Regions from separate parts of the Paenibacillus sp. NPDC057967 genome, predicted to be linked through region 1. Evidence: riboswitches for the same ligand, from Rfam matches in the RefSeq annotation. Region 1 holds a riboswitch; each other region holds the start of a gene.
The links. A riboswitch is a leader RNA that binds a small molecule or an ion and turns the genes downstream of it on or off. The one in region 1 is predicted to bind ZMP and ZTP.

Region 1 (9,893 bases):
AAGAAGGAACAAGCGAAGCCGCAAGGGCAAGCCCCTGCGAAGCCGAGCCAGCCTCGTCCTGCAAAGGAAGACCGTCCTCGCGAGGGTCAAACCCAGCGGCAAGCGGGCAAGCCGGCTAGAACGCAGCAGCAGTCGAAGAGGCCGACTACAGCTGACCGTTATGCGAAGCCGCAGCTGCGTCAAGAAGTACACCAGGATTCGGGCAAGATTATATCGATTCTGCCTTCGCCGTGGTCGTCATTCTCCTCCAAATCAAAAAAATAGCTTGCCTCGATACGTGGCTGCTCGAAATATCCATAACAAAAAGCATTTGGGTTTTACCCAAATGCTTTTTTGTCATATTTAGGAGTCGCATAGCGGCAGGGATTGACTCTCTAAGCCTAATTTCTCGGCTTGCAGCTTCCTCGCGCGTTGCTGCGCTGGCGAACAAATCTTTAGCAGCTTATCATTTGTCGGATTTGAAACAAATCCGGCAGCTATCTTCGTCTATCGTTGCATAGGGGGGATAAGATGAGAAAACCGGTTTGGCTGACGATGGTTGTGTTAGCGTATTGGCTCCTGCTGCCTGGTCAAGCGATGGCGCTTTCTTGCGTGAAGCCTGGTCCAATCGAACAGCGGTATGAGACATATGATGGAGTTATTGTGGCGAAAGTGTTGAATGTAAAAGCGGGTCAGGAGGAACACACCATTCAATTGGAGGTTAAGCAAAGCTTCAAAGGGATCGAGGTTGACCGCCTAACGATTCTGGAAGATCGATATTGGGAGACGGACAGTCGCGTGAGCAAGGAAGGCGAGGAGTATCTGTACTATTTTAAAAATATCGACAGTCAGTGGGAGAATCAGCTTTGCTCGCCTACCGTAAAGTTATCGTTGGCAGACGCAGAGCTGGATTACTTGAAAGATAAGGAGCGTCAACTCCAACCAGCAAGCGAGCTGCCGACTGCAGATGCATCCCATGCCCCTGCAGCAACGGACACGACGGATGATGACGCAGAGAGCCGTCCGATCGCAAGCGATTCGGAAATGGGGCAGTTATCAGATTCGGGGAGGAGTACTTCAGCCGGGCTGATGGTCGGCTTGATTGCGGCCATAGTCATTATTCTAATTGTTGTACTGTTGGGAATGAGAAGAAGGAAATAAACGATTGACTTTTTCGTCAGAAAATTTATAATAGTCAGTAAATATTTGGATGTGTAACTGGCGAGAACGTAGATCACTACGGGGGAGCACATCTGTCATACAAGCCGTTCGCCTGGGCAAAGCATTTGATCATCGATCGAATGCTTTTTTATGTTCAAAGGAGCGATAATGATGGGAAAAGCTAAACAAGTAGCGGTGTTGATGTATGAGGGAGTGGATACGCTTGATCTGGCCGGGCCTTTTGATGTGTTTGCAGTAGCGAGCAATTGGGGACAAGATTTCTATGTCTATACGGCGGCTCTGGAGAAGAGGGAATGCCGCTCGATTAGCGGGATTACGCTTGTTCCGAGCTACAGCGCAGAGGATTGTCCGAGACCGGATATCCTGATCGTGCCGGGGGGCTGGGGAGCGCGCACGGAGATGCATAACGGGGCGATGACGGATTGGATTCGGAGCTTATCGAAGCAGGCTGAGCTCACGATATCTGTCTGCACCGGCGCGTTGCTGCTGGCTAAAGCGGGCTTACTGGACGGCCTGTCGGCAACAACCAACAGCCGCGCCATGAATCTGCTCCGTGAATCGGTGCCTGCCAGCACCCGCATCGTGGAGGGAGTGCGTTACGTGGACAACGGCAACATCATCCTCTCTGCAGGCGTGACGGCGGGCATCGATGCGGCGTTGCATGCGGTGGCGCGGTTAGCGGGAGAAGAGCGGGCGCTCGATACGGCAGCGAAGCTCGAATACCTATGGAATCGCGAAGCTCCTGTTCTGAATGCGCCATCTTCGCGAGCCATCCGCAGAGCGACCGCGGAGGATGCGGTGAAGCTGCGGGGCTTGTTGGAGGGAGCGGCCAGATGGATTCATTCGGCGCACGGCTTGCGGCAATGGCGCGAGGAGGATTTCACCCAAGAGACGGTCGACACATTCATCGGAGAGCAAGAGGTGTTCGTAACGGAGCGCGGTGAGGAACTGGTCGGCTGTTTCTCAGTTCACTGGTCATACGAAGAAATCTGGGGAGAGCGGTATCATGATGACGCAGGTTATGTTCATCGGCTGGCTGTCTCTCGGCGGTATAAGGGAGAAGGAGTCGGTCAAGAGCTGCTGGAATGGGCGGAGGGATACATCCGCAGCAAAGGCAAGCGCTGGCTTCGTCTCGACTGTATGGCGGACAATCCTGGTCTGAACCGGTATTATCAAAGCCAAGGCTTTGATCTGCAAGGACGCTTCGATGGAGAAGGCTGGAGCGCGAATCTGTATGAACGGAGAATCGCGGACTAACCATACGGACGCCGCAGGATGGTCATCAGGCTTTTCGAACAAGCATCTAATCTGCTGCGATTATATGATGATGACCATGCCGCTCTGTCGTGCGCTGAAAGCTGCGAATTATGCGAACGAATTAACCCGGTATGCTTGCAAGACCCGGTGCCTGCTGGCGCCGGGTTATTGTTGTTTGTGTGCATTTCACCCCATCCTATATGCAACTGACCGTGCAAGGCCTTGAAGTGCGGGCCAAAGATGGTATTCTGAGTTACAGAAAAGCGGAATCGGCAAGCCGGGGAGGAGCTGTAAGTTTGAAGCTTATTATAGACCAGTCATTGGAGCATCAGGACGTCGAAATTACGATTAAGTGCGGCATCATAGACGAAAATTTGGAGCGTCTTATTGCTCAGATCAGATTGTATTCATTCTCCATTACAGGCAAGAAGGATGGACGCAGCCATCTGATACGGCTGGAGGATGTCTATTACTTTGAATCCACGGATAACAAGACATTCCTATACCGCGAAAAGGATGTATACGAATGCCATTACAAGCTGTACGAACTGGAAGAGCATTTGGCGAACAGCCATTTTGTACGCATAAGCAAGTCCTGCATCCTGAATATTGCGATGTTGGCTAATGTGCGGGCGCTGTTGAACGGCAAGTTCGAGGCGCAGCTTGTGAATAAAGAGAAGTTGATCATTAACCGCCATTATGTGCAGGCGATCAAAGACAAAATGCAGTTTTGAGGAGGGATGACATGTCTACATTTAAGAGTTATTTTACGATCAACTGTTATGCCTTTACGATCATTACGATTATTTATTCGATTTTGGTAAAAGCGGGGCTGTTCACACCGATGTCGGTCGATGACGTCTTTATCTACTTCCTGATGACTGTTAGCTTGTCGATCCTCATTGCGATTATCGATCTGCTGCCCATCAGAAGTTATGCTCTGACTTCCTTGATCCGAATAGCAGGCATTGTGGCGGTTGTGTTCACCATTGGGTATTCCTTTGAAATGTTTTCGTTTGAATGGAGATACGTAGGTCCGATACTGGGCATGATTCTGTTTACGTATTTTGCCGTTAGCGCCTTGCTGATGATTAGGGATCAAGCTGATGCCAGAGCGATTAACAAGCAGCTGTCGCAGCGTAAGCTGAATACGGAGCAGGTAAGGGGAGAGAAGCATGAATAAAATAATTGAAGTGAGTCAATTACGGAAATCGTTCGGCGAGCTGCAAGCTGTGAAGGGCATCGACTTTTATGTGGAGCAAGGCAGCATGTTCGCATTCCTGGGGCCCAATGGAGCCGGAAAGTCGACGACAATCGATATGCTGACGACGCAGCTGGAACCAGACGGCGGGGAAGTAAGCGTGGGTGGCTACAGGCTGGGCAAGGAGGATGACGGCATCCGCTCATCCATCGGTATCGTGTTCCAGGACAGCTTGCTCGATCCGTTCTTAACGGTGAAGGAGAACCTTTTCGTTCGGGGAAGCTTCTACAGGCTCCCGCGCAAGGAGCTGAGGGCATCGGTAGCGAGGGCAGTCGATGTGGCCGATGTCGGCGGATTCCTGGATCGGCCTTACGGCAAGCTGTCCGGTGGCCAGCGCAGGCGGGCCGATATTGCACGGGCGCTTATTCATGCGCCTTCCGTCCTGTTTCTTGACGAGCCAACTACCGGTCTGGACCCGCAGACGCGCAAGCATGTATGGACGACTATTCGCCAGCTGCAGAAGGAGCAGGGGATGACGATCTTTCTGACGACACATTACATGGAAGAGGCCGCTCAAGCTGATTACATTACGCTGATGGATCATGGCAAGCTGCTTGCCAAAGGAACGCCAAGCGAACTGAAGGATCGCTACGCCACCGATGTGCTGAAGCTGATACCGAGCAGCCCGGCCGAGCTGACCCAATATTTGAATGAAAGATCGTTGCCGCATGCGGTGCAAGGGGGCGTCTATCATATCCCGCTGAAGCGTACAGTAGATGCGCTGCCGCTTATTGAGGAATGCAAGGGAAATATTGCCGGCATTGAGATTATAAGCGGTTCAATGGATGATGTGTTTCTTAACTTGACAGGAACGGGGATGAGAGCGTAATGAATGTCATTGCCAGTCGTAATATCAAGCTTTTTTTTCGCGACCGCAGAAACGTGGTTATGTCCTTTATGTCCGTATTTATTATTCTCGGCCTTTATATTTTGTTTCTTGGAGATACGCTGAAGTCAGGCGTACCGGATTCGCCAGGCATCGGATTTCTGCTGGACAGCTGGGTGATGGCGGGCATTCTGGCGGTCACATCCGTCACCGCTACGCTTGGCGCGCTTGGCATTATGGTCGAGGATCGCACGCAGAACATATTGAAGGACTTCAAGGCCGCGCCAATCAAACGTTATGATCTAGTTGGAGGCTATCTGCTAAGCGCCTTTACGATCGGAGTTGTGCTTAGTCTTGTTACGCTTGTGCTGGCAGAAATTTATATAGTGGCGCAAGGCGGAGAATGGCTGCCTTTTGTTGCCTGGTTTAAGGTGGTTGGTCTTATTCTGCTATCGGTGCTCGCAAGCAGCTCCATCGTATTTTTCATTACATCGCTGTTGAACAGCCGCAATTCTTTCTCGACGACAGGTACGATTATCGGTACGCTCATCGGCTTCCTGACGGGGATCTATATCCCGATCGGGTCGTTGCCGGAGCCTGTGCAGTGGATGATTAAGATATTCCCTGTCTCGCACGCAGGTGCCTTAATTCGCAGCGTCATGGTGGAGCGGCCGATGGAAGCGTCGTTCGCAGGAGCGAGTGCGGAGGCGGTGCAGCAATTCAAGCTGGATATGGGCGTGGTCTATCAATACGGGGATACATTCTCATCGACAGCTCTTAGTATCGCGGTGCTGGTGGGTACGACGGTTCTGTTCTATTTGCTGTCCATTGCAGTTATGTCTAGGAAGTCGAGGTAGCGGGAAGGTCTGTAGCCTAACTAATGAAGCACGGAGGAGTTTTTAAAGAAAAACGCGGAGTAGTTTATTATGTAAAGTGCTGAGGAGCTTATACGGTAAAGTACTGAGGAGTTTATAAAGTAAAGCTCTGCGTATTGTATAAGCGATTCGGGTCATACGGCTTACTAAAGTCGCTCCGAATGAAACGATAGGTTGTCTGAAGTAAGCAAATTTCTAGCTCCATAGCTACTTAAGTGCCTCGCTCAAGGTCACATGCATGGGAATAAAAGATTAGATCATAATAGCCGATAAAGCCGCGAGTGGCTTTATCGGCTATTTGTGCGGCAGATGAGCTGGGGGTGTTTCGTGCGCATGGGTCCTTGGCTTCATGCCAATGAGCCCATGAGGCTCTAAGCCGCGCGAAGGAGCTGCAAGCCGAGAAACTCGGCTTAGAGCGCCCGCGAGCACGAAGGAGCTGCAAGCCGAGAAACGCGGCTTAGAGCGTCCGCGAAGCCGCGCGAAGAAGCTGCAAGCCGAGAAACGCGGCCTTAGAGCGTCCGCGAAGCCGCGCGAAGGAGCTGCAAGCCGAGAAACGCGGCTTAGAATGCCCGCGAAGCCGCACGAAGGAGCTGCAAGCCGAGAAACTCGGCTTAGAGCGTCCGCGAAGCCGCGCGATAGAGCTGCAAGCCGAGAAACTCGGCTTATAGCGGCTTCATTTACGCGCGAGCGCTCGCGTCGCCAGCAGCTCCACATGATTCACGGATAATCAGCTCTGGGGAATGGTTGATGCTGAGCATTTCCTCAGAGCCGTTAATGGCGCTAATGAGCTGCATAACGGCCATGCGGCCCAAATATTCATTGTGCTGATCCAGCGACGTCAGTCTAGGGATGCTGAAGTCACTCTGGAGGAATTGGTCGCAGCTTGCGATCGCAATATCGCCGGGACAATCCAGGCCGCGATCCTTCATGGCGCGAATGGCGCCAATCGCCACCATATCGTTAATTGCAATCACCGCAGTCGGCAAACAGTCGGCTGAAGCGTCCAGCAATTGAGTCATAGCAGAATAGCCGTCTTGCGCGTAGTAGTCGGATGTGACGATATGACGCTCGTCTACCGGTTTGTTCAGCACTTGCAGGCTGTGCTTGAAGGCATCGATCCGCGCGGACGTGATGCGGATGCCGGGCTCGCCTCCGATGAAGCCGATGCGCTCATGACCGAGCGCGATAAAGTGGTGGACGATCGACGTAACGCCTTGCCTCAAATTCCGCTCGATAAAGAGACAGTCGCAGTCGTCGATCTTGGAGCCGACAATGACGACAGGCACCCGGCGCTGCAATTGATTGAGCGCATGGATGAACGTATCGGATACATCTTCCTTATCTATGCTGCCTCCCAGGATCAGAACGCCGTCCACTTGCTTCTCCAGAATCATTTTGAAATAATCCTCTTCGGTCAGATGAAGCTCATTCTGCAGCTGATGGCGGACGAACATCGTGTTGAACAGCAGGGTGGCATATTGATTTTTCAGCGCGAAATTCTGTATCTCCAGGAACAAGGAAGCGAAGTAAGGGTTCGTGATGTCCGGCAAAATAATGCCAATGTTCTTCGATGTGTGATTGACCATGCCTCTGGCGAACACGCTTGGCGTATAGTTGTATTCGTCGATAATTTGCTGAATCTTCTCCCTCTTCTTGGGAGATACGGATGGACTATTGTTAAGCACGCGCGAAACAGTGGACACGGAAACGCCGCTTTTTTGGGCGATTTCCTGAATGGTCATTTTCGTTTTCAACGGGGCACATCCTTTGGCCGATGCTTTGTTTATAGCTAAATTTTAACCCAAGTACGGGTTTTATTCAACACAAGAATGGTATCGTTACCAATCTTTTATTTGGTGTATGATCTAACGAAGTATATGACAGTTTAAATAAAAAACCGCGAAATTATGCTGTTGACACCGTCTTTTTCATTTGTTAATCTCATGACAACAACAAAATATTCTAATCATTTTTGGTAACGATACCAAATAGAATAGGAGGTGCAGCTGTGGAACAGCAAATTCCGCAATCTATACTTGCAGTCGATCTGGGCGGAACATCGATTTTGCTCGGAGAAGTCACATTGGATGGCAAAGTGCTGCATACGCAGTCGTATCCAACCAATACGGCGACACAAGCAGCTGCCATGGAGAATATACAGAAAGCCATATCAGACTATCTCGGCACAGCGCCAAGAAAGGCGCGCGAACTCATCGCGATTGGTATCGGTGTAGTAGGCCGGGTAGACCGGGCAAGAGGCGTGTGGATGGAGATTCAGCCGGGCAAAACAAACCCGACTAACGTAAGGCAAATCATCGAGCAGCAATTCGGCCTTCCTTGCGGAATCGACAATGATGTATCTTGCGCTACGCTGGCGGAGCTGAAGCATGGCTGGGGCAGGGATTCAAAGGACTTTATTTACCTCAACGTTGGCACTGGCATTGCGGCGGGTTTCGTCGTCAATGGCGCGATCATCGAAGGCTCGCACTTTAATGCGGGAGAGATCGGGCACATGGTTGTGGACATGAACAGTGACGCCATATGTGCCTGCGGCCGCGTAGGTTGTGTCGAACGGTTATCCTCCGGCCTAGGCTTGCATGAGCGTGTGATCAGTCTGAGCAGCCAATATCCGGATACCAAGATCGCTATTAAAGAAGCCAAGCGAGTAGCGGCCGAGACTATCTTCGAACAAGCCCAAGGGGGTGACGCTCTGGCGAAGCGGGTCACCGACGAGGGGGCTAGGGCGCTGGCTGCTGCGATCATGAACATGGTGCGCGTATCCGATCCGGATACGATTGTGCTTGGCGGCGGAGTAGGCGGCAACGTGTATTTCAAGGAGCTGGTCGAGCAGCATCTTAATCCGAAGACGATGCGATTTGTTACGAATGGAATTGCAAGCACGAAGCAAGGGACACCGGAGGCGGGGCTTGTAGGCGCAGCCATGGTGGGATTGGAAGCATGGACTATGAAGCAGAGGAGTGTTGGCTCATGATGAATGAAAGCTTCAAGCAGGATATCAGAAAGTCGGGTTATCTTCACCGTCCGTTGCCCATCTATCATGAACGTTCGATGGAGAAGGAACAAGCGGAGCAAGCTGTACTCTCGCGGGAGACGTTGTTCAATGCGGCTTCCGGGGAAAGTCATCAATGGGTCCACCACGGTGTAGGGTCGCTAAGAACAACCGGTCAAACGATCCAGCTCGTATCTCCTTCCATTATGCCGCATTGGCCGGAAGGGGCGCCCGCTGACGGAGATTATACGAACTTCGGCAGCGCGTGGATGACCTTGAAGCTTCCGAAGGTGAACTGGGAAGCGTTCAATCGTGTCACGCTTAAGCTGCGTCCTGATTTTCACGGCGTGCCTAACGCCTACATCATGATCAAGTTTAAGAACGAAGGCGCCATTCCGATCCCTGATTTGTATCACCGCGAGGGCGTTCACGGCGTGAACATGGACAATCATGATTGGAACATGGTCCATCTGGATATTCAAGAGCTTCCTAGAGATGTTATTACGGAGCTGACAATTGGTTATTACTTGAACGGCAAGGAAAAAGCGACTGGTGATGCGATTGAGCTGGCGCTTAAAGATATTACGCTGGAGAAAGTGGACGGTCATCATGTGTCCAAAGGCTGGGTGCCGAAGCAGGGGGAGATTGTGTATTCCCATAGCGGCTATTCGGCCGACGGGAGTAAAACAGCCTTTGCTGTCGGTCTTAAGGGAGAGCGCTTTCAACTTCTGCATGAAGTCAGCGGAGATGTCGTATTCACTGGCAAGCTGGGCGAGTTGGAGACGGAGTGGGGAACGTTCCAGGTGATGGACTTCTCCGAGTTCAAGCAGAACGGCCGTTATACGCTAAGCGCAGGCGGCGCGGCGACAGAGAGCTTCGCGATTGGAGCGGCGCCGGGCGTATGGCATGCTTCCGTATGGAAATCGCTGAACTTCATCTTCTGCGAGCGTTGCGGCTATCCGGTTCCAGGCATCCATGGCAGCTGTCATGCGGATGTTGTGGCGAATCATAAGGGAACGCTGCTGTCGTTCAACGGCGGCTGGCATGATGCGGGCGATGTCTCGCAGCAGCTGATCCAATCGGCAGAGGTGACGCATTCGCTGTTCGAGATGGCGGATCAAGTGAAACCCTACGACGAGGATCTCTATCTTCGCTTGCTGGAGGAAGGCGAGTGGGGACTTGATTTTATATTAAAAACACGGTTCGGCGACGGCTACCGCGCTACAAGCGCAGGCATGACCCGGTGGACGGACGGCCGAATTGGCAATATGGATGACGCTGAAGCGCGCGTTCATAACCAGGCGTACGAGAACTTCTTCTGCTCAGGCATCGAAGCTTACATCCATAGCCGGATACCGCATCATCCTGCGTTATCGAAGCGGCTGCTGGAGATTGCCAAAGAAGATTTCCAATATGCGCTGGAAGAGTTCAAGAAGCATGGCTTTGATCAAAAGCCAATTTTCTGGGAGCACACGTACCAATCATCCGAGAGTCTGTACATGG
Region 2 (9,893 bases), on a different contig from region 1:
CCAGATTGTGAATGTCCAGCGCTTCACCGATAATATCGCCTACCGTCATACGTGGGTTCAGCGATGCATACGGGTCCTGGAAGATCATCTGCATATTGCGGCGAAGCGCCTTCAGCTCGGAGCCACGAAGCTTGTAAATGTCCTTACCGTCGAATGTAACGCCGCCGCTAGTCGGCTCGTACAGACGGAGAATGGTACGTCCGGCAGTCGATTTGCCGCAGCCGGATTCGCCTACGACACCAACCGTCTCGCCGCGTCCGATATCGAACGAGATTTCGTTAACGGCTTTCAGAATATTACCTTTGCCCAAGTTGAAAAACTTGCGCAAGTCATTGACTTGAACTAATGGGGAGCTCATACCGGCACCTCCCGATTGGCATATGGATGCAGCATCCAGCAAGCAGCCGAATGGGAGTCGCTTCCCTTGATCGCATGCAGATTCGGATCGTTGTCCACGCAAACTTTCATCGCTTCGTCACAGCGTGCGCAGAAGCTGCAGCCCGCTGGCGGCTTAATCAAATCCGGCGGCGTGCCCGGAATTGGGATAAGCGGCTCGTCTTTCCTTTGGTCCAGACGAGGCAAGGAACGCAGCAAGCCTCTCGTATACGGATGCTGCGGGTTGGAGAAGATCTCCCACTTGGTGCCTTGCTCCACGATGCGGCCCGCATACATAACGATTACACGGTCGCACACATCAGCGACGACACCAAGGTCATGCGTAATAAGAATAATAGAAGTGCCCATTTTTTGCTGCAGGTCCTTCATGACGCGCATGATTTGCGCTTGAATCGTAACGTCGAGAGCCGTCGTAGGCTCATCGGCAATCAGAAGCGAAGGATTGCAGGCCAGTGCGATTGCGATCATAACGCGCTGGCGCATACCGCCAGAGAATTGATGCGGATATTGCTTAATACGCGCTTCAGGATTCGGAATACCGACCAGATTGAGCATCTCGATCGCGCGAGCTGTAGCATCGCTTTTACTTACATTCTGGTGCTTGATCAAGCCTTCCATGATCTGAGCGCCCACAGTAAGCGTCGGGTTCAAGGATGTCATCGGATCCTGGAAGATCATACCGATCTTATTGCCACGCACCGATTGCATTTCCTTTTCCGACAAAGATAGAAGCTCTTGTCCTTCGAATTTGATCGAGCCTTGTTTGATGCGGCTTGGCGGCGATGGGTTCAATCTCATGATGGATTGAGCTGTGACGCTTTTACCCGAACCGGATTCGCCTACGATAGCGACCGCTTCTCCTTTGTTCACATGGAAGCTGATGTCGCGAATCGCTTGCACCTCACCGCTGTACACGTCAAAGGAGACACTTAAATTGTTAACTTCCAGCAAGGTCTTCATTGGTGGTGACCTCCTCTCAGACAGGCTGTATAATTATTTTTTCAGCTTCGGATCGAATGCGTCGCGCAGTCCATCACCGAAGACGTTAAAGGCGAAAATCGTTAAGCTTAGGAAGAATGCCGGGAAGAACAGGCGCCATGGATAGATCGACATCGCTTTAACTCCGTCGTCAATCATCGTACCCCATGAAGCAACAGGGGACTGTACACCAAGGCCCAAGAAGCTCAGGAACGCCTCCGTAAAGATCGCATTTGGTATCGTCAATGTCAGCGTGACAAGAATCGGCCCCATCGCATTGGGAATCAAATGGCGGAAAATAATACGCATTGCCCCTGCGCCCAGAGATTTGGAAGCAAGCGCATATTCCTGGTTTTTGAGCTGCATAATTTGACCGCGTACAATCCACGCCATATTGATCCAGCCTGTAATGGACATCGCCACAATGATTGTGGTCAAGCTTGGCTCCATAACAACCAGCAATAGAATAACAACAAGCAGGTAAGGGATGGAGTACAGGATTTCAGCGAAACGGTTCATAACCTCGTCCACTTTACCGCCATAGTAACCCATAATACCGCCATAAATAATCCCTAGGATCAAGTCGATCAATGCGGCTACTACACCGACGAACAACGATACCTGCGCACCCTTCCATACGCGCTCGAACACATCTCGTCCAAGGTCGTCTGTTCCGAACCAATGCGTACCATTAGGCGGCTGGTTGGTGTTTGTCAGATCATTAGTGAAGTGGTCAAATGGCCAAATAAAAGGCATAAAAATGGCCACCAAGACCAGTGTAATGATAATCCAGAAACCTGCCATCGCAAGCTTATTGCCCATCAGACGCATCTTGATGTCTTGCCATGCCGTTAAGCTGGCTCGACCCGCTTCGTCGACGCGCACTTCCGCACGCTCCAGCTTCTCGAACATATCTGGCGTTAAGGAATCCGAACGTTCTTTATGATTGGAATTCAGGTTTGACATCGGTTATTTACCCACCTTTCCGCCGGCGCGCATGCGCGGATCCACTAGAACATAAGCGATATCCGCCAAGAAACGACTTACCATGAGAATCACGGCGTAAAAAATGGTAATGCCCATAATTAACGGGTAATCACGATCTATGACACTAGTAACAAAGTGCTTTCCGATGCCCGGAATCGCGAAAATTTTCTCAACGACTACGGAACCGGTAATAATACCGGCGGTCAGATAACCCAAATACGTTACGACCGGAAGCATCGAATTCCGCAATGCATGCCTCACGATGATGACATATCCGGAAAGCCCTTTGGATTTGGCAGTTTTAATAAAATCAGCGTTCAATACTTCAATCATCGTCGATCTAAGAAGCCTTGCGATAAATGCGATCGGACCTGATGCCAAAGCAATGGTCGGCAACACATAATCCATAGGACCGTTCAATCCAGCTACATTAAACCACCCTAGCTTGGTCGCCAGGGAATATTGCATGACAGGTGCGAGTACGATACTCGGTATAGCTAAGCCAATAACGGCTAATGACATGGCCAAGTTATCAAGCAGCTTACGATGATACATGGCCGCGAGAATACCCAAGATGCATCCAACAATTACGGATGTGACAAGCGCGGAAAGACCTAATCGAAGAGAAGGACCAAACGATTGGGAAATCATCTTATCAACGGATTGGAACTTTTTCTTCATGGAGATACCCATATCACCTTGAACAAGGTTTTTTAGATAGGTGCCATACTGTACATAAAGCGGCTTATCCAAGCCGTAATACGCTTCCAAGTTTTTCTGAACGGCCTCGCTTGTTGCCTTCTCCGATTGCAGCGGGCTGCCGGGGATGGCATTCATAAGCAAGAATGTCACCGTTACGAGTAAAAACAAAGATATGAGCATGAAAACAAACTTACCTGAAATGTAACGGAGCACACGATCACCCACTCTCTCACAATCTTTATTTCCATTTCAAAAGGGTATATATAGTGACTATATATACCCTTCTGGAACTTAAGTTACTCTAAGTTAGTCGCTATAGATAGGACAGGTTGAGTGACCTATTTCTTGCTACCGTGTACCCAGTCAAGGTGGCCAGCATAGTCAGAGATTACGCCTTCGAAGCCTTCTTTAACCATTGTTACAGTTGTGTAGTAGTATGCTGGCAATACGCCCATGTCTTCTTGGATAGCGATTTTCTCAGCTTCAGCCATCATTTTCATGCTTTCCTCAGCCGACTCAGCTACCAGGGAACCGTCAAGCAATTGCTCAACTTTAGGGTTGTTGTATTTGCCGTCATTGTTGCCGGATTTCGGGTGAATCAGGTCATACGTGAAGTTGATCGGGTGGTTGATGTCAGCGCCCCAGCCGGAACGTGCGATATCGAATTGACCCGCTTTTCTGGATTCCAGGAATGTACCCCATTCTTGGTTAGCCAGCTTCACTTCTACGCCCAGGCTCTTACGCCACATGTCAACAACAGCCTCAGCCAGTTTCTTGTGGCCTTCGGAAGTGTTGTACAGAAGCGTTACTTCAGGGAATGCAGTCAGACCAAGTTCAGTCAGACCTTCTTCAAGCAATTTTTTTGCTTCTTCTGTGTTTTCTTGGAAGTAGCTATCCGGATATACTTCGCGGAACATTTTGCCTTCTGGACCAGCAATGGATGGCGGTACCAGACCGAATGCCGGTTGTTGGTTCGCTTGAGCCACGTTGTCAATCAGGGATTGACGGTCGATGGACATCGAGAATGCTTTACGAACTTTTGCGTTGTTGAATGGTACTTTGTTGTTGTTGAACAGGTAGTAGTAAGTCGATGCAACAGCTGTCACTTCAGCTTTGCCTTCGTCGACCAGTTTTTTCGTCAGATCCGTTGGTACGGAACCAGCTTGAGCACCGATCCAGTCGATTTTGTTTGTTTCATACAATTGGTAAACCGTGTTCTCGTCTTCAACAAGGGAAATGGTAACTTTGTCGAAGTTGATCGCATCTTTGTTGTAATAGTCAGGGTTTTTCTCAAGGACCAGCTTGTCAGCATGAGCCCATTGTTTCAAAAGGAAAGGACCGTTCGATACGATCGTTTTCGCTTCCGCAGCCCAATCAGCAGCACCTTCTACAGTAGCCTGGTGAACTGGCAGGTAGGTGTAGTGAGCCAGAAGGCTTGGGAAGTAAGGAGCTGGCGTGTACAGTTTAACTTCCAGCGTGTAATCGCCAGTAGCCTTAACGCCTACTTCGTCAGCGGAACCTTCACCGGAGTTGTATTTCTCGCCGTTCTCCAGGTAGAACAACATGTATGCGTATTCGGAAGCTGTCTCTGGGTTCAAAGAACGTTTCCAAGCAAATTCAAAGTCATGCGCAGTTACAGGGTCACCATTGCTCCACTTTGCATCTTCGCGAAGGGTGATCGTGTATGTTTTGCCGTCTTCAGAAGCCTTGATTTCTTTTGCAAGTGCATTCTCAGGCTCGCCTTTAGTGTTCAGACGAGTAAGACCTTCGTAAAGACCTGCAGCTACGATGCTGGACTGAGCGTCCGTCATCAGTGCAGGATCCAAGCTAGGTGGCTCGCTCGCAAGTGTGAAACGGAACTCTTGAGGTGCTTTTGTCTCTCCCCCGTTGTTCGCGCCGCCGTTGTTCGAAGGCGTTGGCTTGTTGTTATCGCTAGAGCAAGCTGCGAGCAGCATGCTGAAGGCGATTACGAGCACAAGCATGAATTGCACTGGCTTTTTGAAATTTTCTTTCACCAACATCAACTCCCACTTTCTATAATAATTTTTTTAAAACCGTAAGTAATGAGATAACGCTCACATATTGCATGGATGTAACAATAATTAACATGGTTTTAATAATTATTCGACGTTAAACAATATACAACTTCAATTGAACAATTGTCAACTATTCGATGCGCTTAAATCCTTCCAACAAACGTTTTTACTATGTCCTATTGGAGAGAATTTATGAGCGAAGTGGATTAATTATTCATTCCGGCTTGTCTTTACTACGTCAGTACATATAAGCGTTAAAACATTCTAGAATTAATGCATACAAGCATTAATGCAGGCTAGCATTAATGCTTGTATGCAATAACCCGACCCTGTGTTAATACATATGTGCATTAACACAATACGGCTTTAACGTATATTATAGAAGAAACTCATTTTGCACACGTCAATTCGACGGGTTGAAACTCATGTTATGCGCTTATTCGATTAGGCATTCCCTTCAATTTTCATTTTCCTTAATTGGTATATTATGGAATTTATAATATTTCATATATGAATGAAATAAAAAACCATCGATTTCCAATAAACCAAGTCTATCGTTCGTTTTTTCCCTTCATTTCATACCCTGATATTCTTTTTTTGAAACACTTGGCTCTGAATAAGCTAATACTGCGTACTTGATCGCCCTTACGCCATCTTATACTAAACCTTTTTATGAACAATTGCAGCACACGTAAAAAGTTACCAAATGATCTTATGAGAACACTTTCTTCAACTATATAAACTTATAATGATTTTGACCAACTATTACACTCCATAATCATTTACCATCTCTTTTTTACACTATTTCCATCATTTGTTTTTTTCGAATACAAAAAAGCTCCCGGCTTTCATAGCCGAGAGCTTTCTAATGGGACCTTTTATTAGTATGTGATACCCGGGTAAAGCGGGAACTTAGCCGTCAGATCGCGTACCATGCCTTTGGCTTGATCCAGCACTGCTTGATCTTCCGGGTTCTTCAGAACCAATGCGATTACCTCTGCGATTACCTTCATGGCATCTTCATTCATGCCGCGAGCAGTCGCTGCAGGCGTACCTACACGAATTCCGCTTGTCACAAACGGGCTAGTTGGATCGAAAGGAATTGCATTTTTATTCACCGTAATGCCTATTTGATCAAGAACATGCTCCGCAACTTTTCCTGTAATATTCAGGTTGCGCGTATCAATCAGCATCAAGTGGTTGTCCGTGCCACCAGATACGATGTTGATGCCTTTGGAGACCAGCTCTTCAGACAGAACTTTGGCATTGGTCACGACATTCTGTTGATACTCTTTGAAAGAAGGCTGCAGAGCCTCGCCGAATGCTACCGCTTTTGCAGCGATAATATGCATCAGAGGACCGCCTTGGGAACCTGGGAATACCGCTTTATCGATAGCTGCCGCCCAAGCTTTTCTGCACATAATCATGCCGCCGCGAGGTCCGCGAAGCGTCTTGTGCGTCGTAGTCGTAACAAAGTGAGCATGCGGAACCGGACTTGGATGCAGACCAGCTGCAACCAGACCTGCGATATGCGCCATGTCGACCATGAACAAAGCGCCTACTTCGTTGGCAATCTGGCCGAGTTTTTCGAAATCGATAATGCGCGGGTAAGCACTAGCGCCTGCAACGATCATGCGAGGGCGATGCTTGAAAGCAAGCTTGCGCACTTCTTCATAATCAATGGTGAAGGAATCTTCTTGAACGCCGTATGCCACGAAGTTGTACAGCAAGCCGGAAGCGTTGACAGGGCTGCCATGCGTCAAGTGGCCGCCATGAGCCAGGTTCATACCAAGCACCGTATCGCCAGGCTTCAGCGCAGCCAGGTATACCGCCATATTCGCTTGTGCGCCGGAATGCGGCTGTACGTTAACATGCTCAGCGCCGAACAGTTCCTTCGCACGATCGCGCGCGATATCTTCGACGATATCGACATGCTCGCAACCGCCATAGTAGCGTTTGCCCGGATAGCCTTCCGCGTATTTGTTCGTCAGTACAGAGCCCATAGCCTCCAGTACCGCTTCGCTTACGATATTCTCCGATGCGATTAGTTCAATGTTGTCGCGTTGGCGTTGAAGCTCAAGGCCCATCGCCTTCAATACTTCTGGATCTTGCTTGCGTAATTGTTCCACCTTTAGTTCCTCCTTGTATCAATGCTTGTATAATAGCGAAAACACACTTTCATATCGCCAAAGCGTCCTTCGCGCAATCACCTTACTCACTCGCATAGCCCGGCTTTTTGTTCTGCTCTCAAGCTGCTGCTCTCGTCGTAGACCGCTCTCGCTCCGCCGATTAGCTTTGGCCTCGTGATCGCCATCGTAACGTGAGCTTCGCCAATCGTCTTAATGGACGGTCTCACTGGAACGGCAACCCGCTTCAAATGCATACCGATGAAAGTATCGCCAATGTCGATGCCCGCATGTGCTGTCAATTGCTCAACCAGACAAGGCTTGGCGAATTGGCCGTATGCATAGGCCGCCATGGAGCCTCCCGCCTTCGGCACAGGTACAGCATAGACAACGTCAAGTCCGCGCTGCACGGCCTCATCTTCTTCGATAACCAATGCCCGATTCAGATGCTCGCAGCACTGGTACACAGGAACAAACGGAATCTGCTTTCTGACCGCTTCGACGCCTGCATAGACAGCCGCCGCCGTCTCCACGGCTCCCGATGTACCGATTCGATGACCAAGCACCTCACTCGTACTTACCCCAATAATCAGGAGATGACCCGCTCCCAGCTTGCCGGCTAGCGCGAGCTCTCTGACAACGGTCTCTACTTGCCCGGCAATTGCCGCTTGTTGCTCATTAGGTTCCTTGCTCATTCAGTCACGCCTCCTTCCCTGAAACCAGCTGTTAGGGATGAATGGAGAAGCGCTTCTCCAGTTGCATAACTTTGTCGATGCGGCCTGCATGGCGACCCGCATTCGAGAATGGCGTCTCCAGCCACACTTTCACAATCTCTCCGGCTACACCAGGTCCGATGACGCGCTCGCCCATAGCTAAGACATTCGTATCATTATGCTCCCGAGTCGCTTTGGCCGAGAAAATATCATGCACCAACGCACAGCGAATGCCTGGATACTTATTCGCAGCGATGGACATGCCAATGCCTGTACCGCAAATCAATATGCCGCGATCCGCCTTGCCGCTAGCCACCATCTCGCATACCGGCAGCGCATAATCGGGGTAGTCGACCGACTGCTCGCAATCGCAGCCAACATCCTCAATCTCATGACCCAGTGCTTCAATAATCGGAACAAGCTCATCCTTCAAACGGTAACCGCCGTGATCGGCGCCAATCGCAATCTTCAATGTGAACACCATCCTGCCTTAAGTTGTAAGAGTCATTGCTTCCTGCAAATAACCTATGGTGATAGTATACCTTGTTCCGGCCAAAAAGACGAAAAAAAGAGCAAGACATGCTTATTCAGCATGCTGCTCTTTGCCCAGGCGACCGGCCGTATATTCCGATGCTCCACCGTGGTTAGCCCACTTCCGTCGCCAGTTACATCGGAAACTCTTTTGTCTCCATCATCATAGCTCATATCTGTTCAGAAATCAATCGTTTCGAACGTCTAATTACGGACGTTTCGACAGCTTGTCGAGGAGCTTCTGAATGGAAGCTTCAATCTCGCGGGAGCAGCTGTCATAGACGGATTGCGTCCCTCCGAACGGATCGGCGATATCGAAGCTTGGAATACGCTGCTCCAGCTCCAACAGACGCTGTCTCTCGGATGTGCTGAGCTGCTGGCCAAGCGCGCTTTTCATCTGCATTTCGGTATAAAGACCCTCCAGCTCCAATATATCCTGCAGCACGCTGTCATCCTGATAGGCGAACTCTTTGAGCGTATATGTCTTGTCGACCGCACCCGGATGATAATGAAGCAAAGAACGCTTATGGCTGGAGGTCATGGTTAAAATCAAATCCGCCCAATCCACAGCCTCAGCGGTTATCGCACGCGAGGAGCCTGCATGCTCAATGTCCCTGAGCCTGAGCGTGGATAAGGTATTCGATGAGATCGGCAAGCCGTCGATCGTGGATACGCCCGCTGAGCGGACAGCTAACGTAATGCCCCGCACTGCGGCATGGCGACGAAGCAAAGCCTCCGCCATGGGCGAACGGCAAGTATTTCCTGTACAGACGAACAAAATACGTTTCATTGCGCCAGCTCCTTTGTATGAACGGTTACCTTACACTACATTAGACAATAAATAATAGGCCGAACACAAGCAATATGGCGCCGCCGCAAGCCTCCCCATATTCACCCAGCTTGCTGCTTACCTTGCGACCTAGCAATAGGCCCAGCATGGACATCATCCCGCCAAAAAAGCCGAATAACAATATGGTTAGCCATAAGTCGGCGGAAAACATCCCTAGCGTTACACCTACCGAAAAAGCATCAACGCTAACACTTAGAGCCAGGACAAGCAGCCCCAGCGACGAACGATGGTTGAAGGTCGGCACGCCTTCCCCGCGGATCGAGCTGTAGATCATATGACCTCCAAGCAGGAGGAGCAAGATACCGGCGGCGGTCGTGGCGACACTGCCCAGCAGCCCGCTCACGAATTGGCCTGTCAGCAAACCTCCGATAGGCATTAGAATATGAAAAAGTCCAATAACTGCGCCAAGCTTTACTATATCAAGCAGTCGAATGCCCTTCAGTCCAATGCCAAGACCGAGCGAGAACGCATCGAATCCAAGCGCCACAGCAATAATGAGCAGCGTCAAAAACTGCCCCATATACGCACTAACGTCCATTCGCACATCTCCCCTATGTATGGCCGCACTTACTAA
Region 3 (9,893 bases), 230 kb from region 1:
TGGACGAGCCGACATCGCAGCTCGATCCCATCGCTGCCCAGGAGTTTCTGGAGACGCTGCGCAGAATCAATCGGGATCTCGGGACGACGATCCTCTTGTCCGAGCATCGGCTGGAGGAGGTGCTGCCGCTGACGGAGCGGCTTATCGTGATGGACCAGGGACGGATCATTGCGGATGCCCCGCCGGCGCAAGCGGGAGCTGCGCTTGCCGAGCTGAACCATCCGATGTTCACGGCGATGCCTGCCGCCATGCAGATTGCGGCTAGCCTTCAGCCTCAGCCGGATACGGTATATCCGCTTACGATTAATGAAGGAAGAAGCTGGATCGGGCAATGGCTGAAGGACAAGACGTTGGGAGAATGGCCGGATCAGTCTGCTGTTGAGACTAGTGCGGGCCGGGTTGTCGTTGAACTGAAGGATGTATGGTTCCGGTATGAGAGGCTGGCTCCCGACACAATCAAAGATTTGTCGCTTTCCGTCAGGGAAGGCGAATGGTATTGCATTGTAGGGGGCAACGGGACGGGGAAGACGACGGCTTTGTCCCTAATCGGCGGAACCCAGATCCCGTATCGAGGCAAGGTGCTTGTGAACGGACAGGACATTCAGAAGCAGGGACTTAAGGAACGCTTCCATCGGAACTTGGGCATATTGCCGCAGAATCCCCAGCATTTGTTCCTGAAGAAGACGGTGGAGCTGGACCTGATGGAGATGCTGTCGGATTCGGGACTAACCAAGGAAGAACAGCAGTCCAGGATAGAGGAGATCATCGTCTTGACCGAGCTGCAGGATGTCAGGCTTATGCATCCATACGATCTGAGCGGCGGGGAGCAGCAGAGGGCTGGGCTGGCCAAAATTTTGCTGATGGAGCCCCGGATCATCCTGCTGGATGAGCCGACCAAAGGCCTTGACGCTTTCTTTAAAGATAAGCTGGCGCGTATCCTGTCCAATCTGACCTGGCAAAACGTGACGATTGTGATGGTTTCGCATGATATCGAGTTTTGCGCCCGGTATGCCGATGCCTGCGCCCTCTTCTTCGACGGCGGTGTTGTTACAACGAACCGGACGCGCGCTTTCTTTGCGGGCAACAGCTTCTACACGACGTCCGCCAATCGTATGGTACGGCACTTATGCCCGGGAGCTATTACAACGGAGGATGTTATAAGGCTATGCCAATCCAGTTATTGAACAAGGGGAGCAAGCGGAGACTGCTCGCCGCCTTTCTCATCCTGATCGTTATCCCGCTGACCATACTGGCGGGCGTCTTCTACTTCGATGACCGCAAATATTATTTCATCAGCATGCTGATTATCGTCTATACGATGCTGCCTTTTGCGATGGTTTTCGAGCAGAGAGGGCCGCGGGCAAGGGAACTGATTCTGATCGCCGTGCTGGCTGCGCTGGCGGTAGCGGGACGGTCCGCCTTTTATATGCTGCCGCAGTTCAAGCCCGTGGTTGCGATTGTTATCATCGCAGGGGTATGTCTGGGGGCGGAAGCTGGTTTCTTGGTCGGAGCGTTGGCGGGCTTTGTGTCGAACTTTTTCTTCGGGCAGGGACCGTGGACGCCCTGGCAAATGTTCTGCTTCGGCATTATCGGATTTATTGCCGGCTTATTGTTCCAGAAGGGAAAGCTGTCCAAGACGAGGCTGTCGCTGTGTTTATTCGGCGGATTAGCGACCTTCTTCATCTATGGCGGCATCATTAATCTAGGCAGCTTGTTTATGTTCACGGCGGAATTCTCGTGGGAAGCCCTGCTTGCGACGTACGTCTCCGGCTTCTGGTTCGATATGATCCATGCCTTGTCTACCATTGTCTTCCTCTATCTGATCGCTCGTCCGATGATCGAGAAGATAGACAGAGTCAAGATCAAATACGGATTGATCGAGCCTGAAGACGGGAAGCAGAGCCGCTGATGATCGTCATCCGGTTTATTTCATAGAAGGGCCAAGTCCGTTAGCTCTGGACTTGGCCTTTTCTATGGTACAATGAAAGGCAATAGGTCCCATTAAGCGGATGACAAGAAAATGATAGCAATCGGGGTGACGGATATGAGCGCAACACCGGATGAAATTGCAAGATGGATGTTCAGCGAGATGAAAAATGCGGGCGTGCTCTATCAGACTGCGGCAGTGGAGCATATTCGAGCGCATTATGGAGAGTCCTTTATTTATGTGAATGAGAACGGTCATGCGTCGATCGACAAAGAGGTCAAGAAATCATTTAAGAAGCTGCATGGCGGCAAAGCGGCATGGGATCGCGACGGATTTTTCTGGGGCTGGACTTCTGCGATTAAGGAAGGCTGACGCTGGCAGGCTGCAGCGCTTCTTCGGACATTTCAGACAAGGCGGGGGCGGTCGTTGGCTTGCCGCTTCTTTTGCTTTTCAGAAGTCGATGCAGGCTTAGCCTATGAGCCTTCTCCAAGTTCATCATAATTCCGAAAGCGCTTGTATAAAGCGTCAAGCTAATGATGTTCATATTGCCGGACAAAATGAAATTGATATGCATGAACATGCAGATGAGGATGGATGGCAGAATCCAGATGCCAAGGATGAGAAAGACGCCGAGAATGACTTGAACAGCAGGTATGATGTAGTTGAAGGGCAGTACTTCATTCAGACAGAATTGTTCGATGAAGGTTTTGTAGAACTCTGGAACATTGGGCTTTAATAGAGCAGCGTTGAAGTAGTCGGTCAAGAACTGCCCCGGATACTGGTACCAGGACGCTTCCCCGGCTTTCCCCGTAATCTTGGTCAGTCCCGCCATCAGCCATCCGAATCCAAACAGGACTCTCATCAGCGTCACGAGCAGTTGGTACGAGGACGACCACAGTTTTGTCATATTCTGTTTTTTGCTATTCACATAAATTCCCCCTTAATCAAATATTCGACAGCAGTTGCGGTCAGCATGCGGAATGGTGAAGCGAGTTGCGAGGTTTAGCGAAGGTCGTCGTAAGCGCTCTCTATTTACTACTACATTCTACAAAAATAACCAATCCTTGTATTTGGGCCGATTAGTATGTTTTTTGCACAATAAGTGGGACTTTAGATCGTTTTTTATGTAGAATTTGTAAGAGGATGAGGTCGAACCGGCTCGTTTGGATATGGCGGCGTCAAAACGAGCTTGAGCTTAAGCTCTTTACAGGGATGACCAGGAGGGAGTAATCGCTGCTTGGAAATTCCTTATGTGGTTGATTATGAAATCAAACTAGGTGAAGCATCTATCGGTGTTCATTTCGATATCAATGTGTCTATGAGCCTAAGCGGTTACCGCATGACGGGAAGCTTGGAGATAGACTCATATGGTTTGTGTCGCATCTAGCGAGAAGGTAGTGATAGAATGGCAGGATTAGCATTTGCTTTAGTGCTTGGATCTGGATTTGTTCATTCCATCTGGAACCTGTATACGAAAAAAAGCATGAATAAGATTGTGTTTCTTTGGCTTTGCCAAATCATTGCAACCATTGTGCTGATACCTTGGACGATTATCGAGTGGGATGCCTCCCATTTCACGGGCGCAGCTTTGCTACTGATGCTGGCTTCCGTAGCCTTGCATGGGATGTATATCACTTTGCTCGCCGCTACCTATACGGTAGGGGACTTGTCGCAAGTTTATCCTATTATGCGGGGAACGAGCCCGCTGCTGGTGCCGCTAATGGCGGTCGTATTTCTGGGGGAGTCGCTTAGTCCGATAGGATGGGTGGGAGTGGCCACAATTGTGGCCGGCATCTTATTCTTAAGTGAAATCAAGCTGAAGCGGGTACAGGGAACATCGGCGAAAGCTCCGCTGCTCGCCTTGGCTGTCGGGTTTTGCATTGCGGGTTATATTGTGGTGGATAAGCTGGCGCTGGACTACTTTCCCGCTGTCATCGTACTTCAGGCTACCAACGTAGGCAATGTGCTGGTGCTGACTTGGGCTGCGCTTCGTTCCCGTACGATCGGGCAGGAGCTGCGCGTCAATTGGAAGACCATCTTGCTTGGAGGCGTGCTTGCACCAGGCGGATATCTGTTGTTCCTATTTGCTGTATCGTTGGCGCCGGTGGCACAGCTTGCTCCCATGCGAGAGATCGGGACGGTATTCGGAACGCTGCTGGGCATATTTATATTAAGAGAGCAGCAAGGACCACGGCGCATCATTACCTCGGCTCTCATTACAGCAGGGATTATTATTCTTGGCCTTTGGGGATAAAGGTCTGCTTCACTGCAATATTTTTGGGCAAATAGGGTATAAGGGTAAAGAAGCGTGTTTGGATTGTAAGCAGGATTGGAGGTGGCTTGACCCATGATTATGAATCTTAGCGATACAGAGTTGGACCTGCTTGTCCAGAATGCGATCAAAGAAGGAGATCGGGCGAAAGTCCAGGCCGTTGCGGAGGAGCTGCAGCCGTATGATATGGCTGCCGTCTATGGCCGTCTGCCGGATAAGTTCCGCGCCGGATTTGTTATCTATATGACCATGGAGCAGTTGACTGCGATGGTCGGCGAGATGGAGCAGATGCAGCAGGTTGAGGTGTTCGCACTGCTTGGCGTGGAGCGGACGGCGGAGCTGATGGACCGGATGGACAATGATGACCTTGCTGTCCTGCTCGGAGGCTTGTCCGAGGAACGGAAGAAATCGTTCCTGGACTACATGAAGAAGGAAGAAGTCCTCGCGGTGCAGCACTTGATGGCGTATGCGCCGGAGACGGCGGGCCGGATCATGACGAACCGGTACGTCTGGATACCAAGCCATTATAATGTTCGTGATACAGTCGATAAGCTGAAAGATTTTGCCGAGATTGCGGAGTCGATCAACTATCTCTACGTCGTGGATGAGAAGAAGAAGCTGATCGGCGTCGTATCGTACCGCGATTTGATCCTGGCGGAGATCGGCGATCAGATTACAGATATTATGTATGAGCGGGTCATTGCCGTTCCGGTCGATATGGACCAGGAGGAAGTAGCCCGACGGATCGAGAGATACAACTTTCTTGCTATTCCCGTCGTGGAAGAGGACGGTGTGCTTGTCGGTATCGTCACCGTCGACGATATTATCGACGTCGTCATTCGGGAGGCATCCGAGGATATTGCGAAGATGTCCGCATCGGGCAAGTCGATTGACTTCGATACGAAGGCCCATGTGGCGGCATACCGAAGGCTGCCTTGGCTGATTCTGCTCTTGCTGATCGGCATCATATCAGGGACGATTATTAGCCGGTTCGAAGAGACGCTGGATAAGGTTGTGGCGCTGGCTTTCTTCATGCCGATGATAGCAGGAATGACTGGGAATACGGGAACACAGTCACTGGCGGTTGTCGTGCGTGGCTTGACGACGAAGGAAGTGACCAGTGGCGTCGTTCGAAGACTGGTGTGGCGAGAGCTGATGGTCGGGCTGATGATCGGCGGCATCTGCGGCGTGCTGATCTCCATCATAGCGTACATCTGGCAGGGCAGCCCCATTCTGGGCCTTGTCGTGGGCGGCTCGCTTGTCATGACGCTCATTATAGGCACGCTGGCAGGTACAGTGATTCCGCTGTTGCTGTATAAGCTGAAGGTCGACCCTGCTGTAGCGTCAGGTCCGCTCATTACAACGCTTAACGATATTTTATCGTTGCTGATCTACTTTGGCATCGCGACGGCGTTCCTGGAATATTTGATATAAACGAGCGGGTGTACTTGATCGATCATAAAGGGAAAAAGAGACTCCAAATCACGTTGCCGTGGTTTGGAGTCTCTTGCGCATTTCGACATGCCGTTACGATTCGTTACATTCTCTGACGGGCTGTATGCAGAACAGCCTTGCATCGCAACTCCATCTCGTCCATAAGCGCAGCAGCCTGCTCGGCATAACGGCTCTTCATAGCCGACTCCGGCATAGAACGGAGATTTATCTCCACGGTGAGCAGGGCGGAGCGAGCTGCCGCTTCGAACAAGATAACGCCGATGCCAAGGTCAGAGATGACATGCTTGTTGGCAGAGTCGGCAATAGCGGCAGTGCTGGTTATGCCATCCCGGCATAATCTCATAAGTCGAAGCGGAACCTCAATGGCATGCAGGGTGGCGGACTCCAGGGCAAGCTTGCGCGAAGCCTTCTCGTCCTCTGTTGCTTTTGGCAGCTTTAATGCCGCCATGTAGCCGTTGAACGACTCGATGTCCGCATGAAGCAGCTCTTCTGATGCAGCGGATAGGCGTCGCATCTCCGACAATGTCTCTTGAATCTGCGCCTCATAGGCTGCGAACTTCTCCCCTTGGGACAAGCTGCCGGCCATTGCCGTCATGGAAGCGCCGAGCGCCGCGACTAACGCGGCAACACTGCCGCCGCCGGGAGTAGGATCAGGGCTCCCTGCCTGGTGCAGGAAGCGGCGGATGGAATCATCCCATGATACATTGCTCATATTTGCTCCTCCTCGCCTTGTTGGATGCGAATGGCTTTCATCAAATTTTGGAACAGGACTGCTGTCGTCAGCGTGCCTACCCCGCCTGGCACCGGGGAGACGGCAGCGACATAAGCATCCAGGTCAGCGGCACCATCTCCAGCAATACGGCCGTCCTCTGTTTCGTTGATGCCAGCGTCCACAACGATCAGTCTGTCATGAACCATAGCGGAGGTCATTCTATTCGGCCTGCCAACGGCTAGAAAAGCAATATCTGCATGGCTGAGATGCGAAGCGATGTCTGGCGTGCGAGAATGACAGACGGTGACAGTAGCCTGCTCCCGCTGAAGCAGGTGGAATAGAGGAAGGCCGACGGTCTGGCCTCTTCCGACCAACGTTACGTTTTTGCCTTCCAATGAAAATCCATAGTGCTTCAGCAGATGGATGCAGGCCTGGGGAGTAGCGGGATATAGGCCGTCTTCTCCCGTCAGGGTTGCCAGTTTGTTTTGCGGCGTTACGCCGTCGATATCTTTGCTCGGCCGAATTTCCCGTTCCACTCTCCTCGCCGAGATATGCTGCGGCAGAGGAAGCTCCACCATAATGCCATGAATGGATGCGTCTTCGTTCAACCGACGGATGAGCGCGATAATTTCGGCTTCTTCTACGTCGGCTTTGAATGCATGTAGGTGGAAGGATACGCCAAGCCGTTCGGCGATCCTGCGCTTTGCTTCTGCATAATAGGCGGAAGCGGGGTCTCCTTCGACAATAATTGTCGCCAGATAGGGCTGAATACCTTGCATGCCAAGCTCACTCACTTCAGTCATAATCTCCATGTAAACTCGATCAGCAGCTTCTTTTGCCTTCATCAACAATGCCATCCTTGCATCCTCCTCAGCGGGTAATTTTCGAATAAAACGAAAAAAAGCATCCGCATCAGCTCATGACGAGCCGACTGCAGATACTTCTCCCAGGCGAACGGATCCATTCCGTTCGTATGCTTCCTCGTGGTTTATTCCACTCTTTTCGCCAGTCGCATACGACGTTATTTTTATATCACCTATTATGTCCGCAATCGAATTTGAGGTCAAGATGATTGACAAAAAAAGACTTCACTCTTATGAATTCATTTAATATCTAATTTGATAATCATTAAATTATTAAATAAATCCGCAAGCTCATTTGTTCAGATGGGTATGCAGGCATTTGAACATGGTGCAGCGTGTGAAGAACGCGGTGAAGCAGCATGTGGGGGAACGGATTCTGTGCATCGTCGGAGCGGATCATAACGATATGATGCATGAGCAACTTCGCATGGAGGGGACAATTGAGCTCATTTATCCCTTGCGTTAGGAGTAGTATGCAACTTTTCGAAAAATATTTATTACAATTTATTCCCTATGAAGAGGGTGTGAGCGTGAAATAAAGCACTTACATTCATGAAAAGTATAAAAAATTGACGTAATGCGCCTCTCTCCACGGGGCTATAAGGCCATTACTATTAAAAGCTATAGGTTGACACGCTTATTAAAGTGCATTACTATTTTGCCATTACATTAATACTATGCGGTTACTCTGAATTTATTTTGTCAAAAAACCTCGTCATTCATCGAAAAATAACGGAAAACATAGAAATTTGTTTTATAAAAGTTGAACTAAAGGTTCGTAAGGAGCGTTCTATTGATATCGCCAAATCTCTATGGCTTGCCGCTCGGTGTAATGAAAGGAGATTATCATGACTACCAGAATCCAACTGATGAACGGACAAAATGAAATCTATAACGAAGCGGGCTTGCAGTTAATCGGCAGCAACGGACATAACCAAAGCGGGCTGTCGCCCCAGGAGCTGCTGGAATCGGCGCTTGGTCTTTGTGTCTCGATCTCGCTTCAGCAGAAGCTGGAGACGGATGGGGTTGAATTCGGGCGGTTTCCGCTCAGCGTAGAAGTGACGGCGAGGAAGACGGACAGGGAGCTCAACGCCTTTACCAGCTTTACGGTACGGGTGAAGCTGCCATCTACCATCGAGCCGAATTACAAGGACAAGCTGATTGCCATCGTCGAGCAGGCATGCGCCATCAGTAATTCGCTGAAGAGTGAAGTAGCTATAGAGACGGTCGAATACCATCTATCTTAATGGGCAGGCTGCCGCTTGCATGATCTTATTCAATCCGCTATAATCGGCATTACTTTATGTTATGAAGGGGTTTATAGCTATGCGTATATCCAAGCTGAATCAACTTCATCATCACAAGCAGCGTTAGCACACCTGATTGAATCAGGGCGGGCTAACGCATTTCGCGTTGGCCTCCCTGCGAGATATGAAGCGCGCAGGACCAAGAGGTCCTGCGCGTTTTTTTATGTTCACACCTCAATTCAAAAAAGGAGCTGACAGTTATGCAAAATGTCAAAGGAACCTATGATTTTTTCGGACCGGATCAGGCGCTTAGAAAAAAAGTGCAGGATGTGCTCACGGAACTATTCGAGCTGTACACCTTCAAGGGAATGGAGACAGCGGTGCTCAATGAGCTGGATCTGCTTGCATCCAAATATGCGGGCGGGGACGAAATTTTGAAGGAAATGTACAGGCTGACCGATCAGGGCAACCGCAGTCTGGGCCTGCGCTACGATTTGACCATCCCGTTCGCCAAAACCATTGCGCTCAACCCGGGTCTGGAGATGCCGTACAAACGTTATGAGATCGGAAAAGTATTCCGCGACGGTCCCGTCAAAAAAGGACGCCTCAGGGAGTTTTTGCAATGCGATGTCGATATGGTCGGCATTGCCGGACCGGAAGCCGAGGCCGAGCTGATGCAGCTCGCGGTCGATGCGTTTGGACGCTTAGACATTCCCATTGTGCTGCGGTGGAATAACCGGCGTTTTCTTGGGGACGCGCTTGCAGCTATGGGGGTGCCGGAGGACGAACTGTCCTCTGTCATACTGACGCTCGATAAGCTCGCCAAAATCGGGCTGGAAGGCGTGGAGCAAGAGCTGGCGCAAAAGGGAATCAGCGATGGCGTCAAGCAAGCGATGCTGGCGTTCGCTTCGGGAGAGAAGCTTTCTTTGGAAGCTATTGCATCCCGGTACGGGATTTCGGATTCGCCAGGTGCGCGAGAAGCTGCGGCGCTGGAGAAACTGATAAGCGAGCTTGGTCTGGAGCAGACTTGTATCTTCGACCCGTTCCTGTCTCGCGGACTGTCCTTCTATACCGGTACGGTGTACGAAATATTTGATGCGAGCGGCGTATTCACCTCAAGTCTGGGCGCAGGGGGACGTTATGACGCCATTATAGGGAAGATGATCGGCAGGGAGGATGTGTCGTATCCTACGGTAGGTCTCTCTTTCGGAATGGAGTCCATCCTGGAGGTGCTCAGGGAGCGGCCGCTTGTACTGCCGTCAGTGCAAGCGATAGTTGTGCCGATCGGCGAGGAGGGCAAGACCGGAGCATTGAAAGCGGCGGAGGAGCTGCGGCGTGCTGGTATCCGAACCGCCCTGGAGACGGGCAGCCGCAAGCTGAAGAAATCACTGGCCGCAGCCTCGGACAAGGACATACG

Region 2: linked by a shared signal. The riboswitch ahead of rpiB (ribose 5-phosphate isomerase B) and the one ahead of ACFVSO_RS05070 (GNAT family N-acetyltransferase) in region 1 are both predicted to bind ZMP and ZTP.
Region 3: linked by a shared signal. The riboswitch ahead of ACFVSO_RS06120 (bifunctional 5,10-methylenetetrahydrofolate dehydrogenase/5,10-methenyltetrahydrofolate cyclohydrolase) and the one ahead of ACFVSO_RS05070 (GNAT family N-acetyltransferase) in region 1 are both predicted to bind ZMP and ZTP.

The regions. Positions count from the first base shown of each region.
Region 1 is NZ_JBHVQB010000002.1:134,973-144,865, forward strand. It holds gene ACFVSO_RS05060 (DEAD/DEAH box helicase) at 1-264, shown strand, start outside; gene ACFVSO_RS05065 (hypothetical protein) at 511-1,140, shown strand; ZMP/ZTP riboswitch at 1,184-1,265, shown strand; gene ACFVSO_RS05070 (GNAT family N-acetyltransferase) at 1,309-2,418, shown strand; gene ACFVSO_RS05075 (LytTR family DNA-binding domain-containing protein) at 2,715-3,152, shown strand; gene ACFVSO_RS05080 (hypothetical protein) at 3,164-3,601, shown strand; gene ACFVSO_RS05085 (ABC transporter ATP-binding protein) at 3,594-4,508, shown strand; gene ACFVSO_RS05090 (ABC transporter permease) at 4,508-5,362, shown strand; gene ACFVSO_RS05095 (LacI family DNA-binding transcriptional regulator) at 6,058-7,122, opposite strand; gene ACFVSO_RS05100 (ROK family protein) at 7,389-8,372, shown strand; gene ACFVSO_RS05105 (glycoside hydrolase family 9 protein) at 8,372-9,893, shown strand, end outside.
Region 2 is NZ_JBHVQB010000010.1:63,073-72,965, reverse strand. It holds gene ACFVSO_RS24115 (ABC transporter ATP-binding protein) at 1-358, opposite strand, end outside; gene ACFVSO_RS24110 (ABC transporter ATP-binding protein) at 355-1,356, opposite strand; gene ACFVSO_RS24105 (ABC transporter permease) at 1,390-2,340, opposite strand; gene ACFVSO_RS24100 (ABC transporter permease) at 2,344-3,276, opposite strand; gene ACFVSO_RS24095 (peptide ABC transporter substrate-binding protein) at 3,402-5,078, opposite strand; gene ACFVSO_RS24090 (serine hydroxymethyltransferase) at 5,981-7,228, opposite strand; gene ACFVSO_RS24085 (TIGR01440 family protein) at 7,315-7,920, opposite strand; gene rpiB (ribose 5-phosphate isomerase B) at 7,952-8,410, opposite strand; ZMP/ZTP riboswitch at 8,536-8,617, opposite strand; gene ACFVSO_RS24075 (low molecular weight protein arginine phosphatase) at 8,678-9,259, opposite strand; gene ACFVSO_RS24070 (manganese efflux pump MntP) at 9,300-9,857, opposite strand.
Region 3 is NZ_JBHVQB010000002.1:367,055-376,947, forward strand. It holds gene ACFVSO_RS06085 (ABC transporter ATP-binding protein) at 1-1,184, shown strand, start outside; gene ACFVSO_RS06090 (ECF transporter S component) at 1,166-1,909, shown strand; gene ACFVSO_RS06095 (DUF6953 family protein) at 2,045-2,299, shown strand; gene ACFVSO_RS06100 (hypothetical protein) at 2,286-2,855, opposite strand; gene ACFVSO_RS06105 (DMT family transporter) at 3,333-4,181, shown strand; gene mgtE (magnesium transporter) at 4,275-5,633, shown strand; gene ACFVSO_RS06115 (cyclodeaminase/cyclohydrolase family protein) at 5,737-6,366, opposite strand; gene ACFVSO_RS06120 (bifunctional 5,10-methylenetetrahydrofolate dehydrogenase/5,10-methenyltetrahydrofolate cyclohydrolase) at 6,363-7,223, opposite strand; ZMP/ZTP riboswitch at 7,304-7,389, opposite strand; gene ACFVSO_RS06125 (hypothetical protein) at 7,555-7,695, shown strand; gene ACFVSO_RS06130 (OsmC family protein) at 8,078-8,476, shown strand; gene ACFVSO_RS06135 (histidine--tRNA ligase) at 8,737-9,893, shown strand, end outside.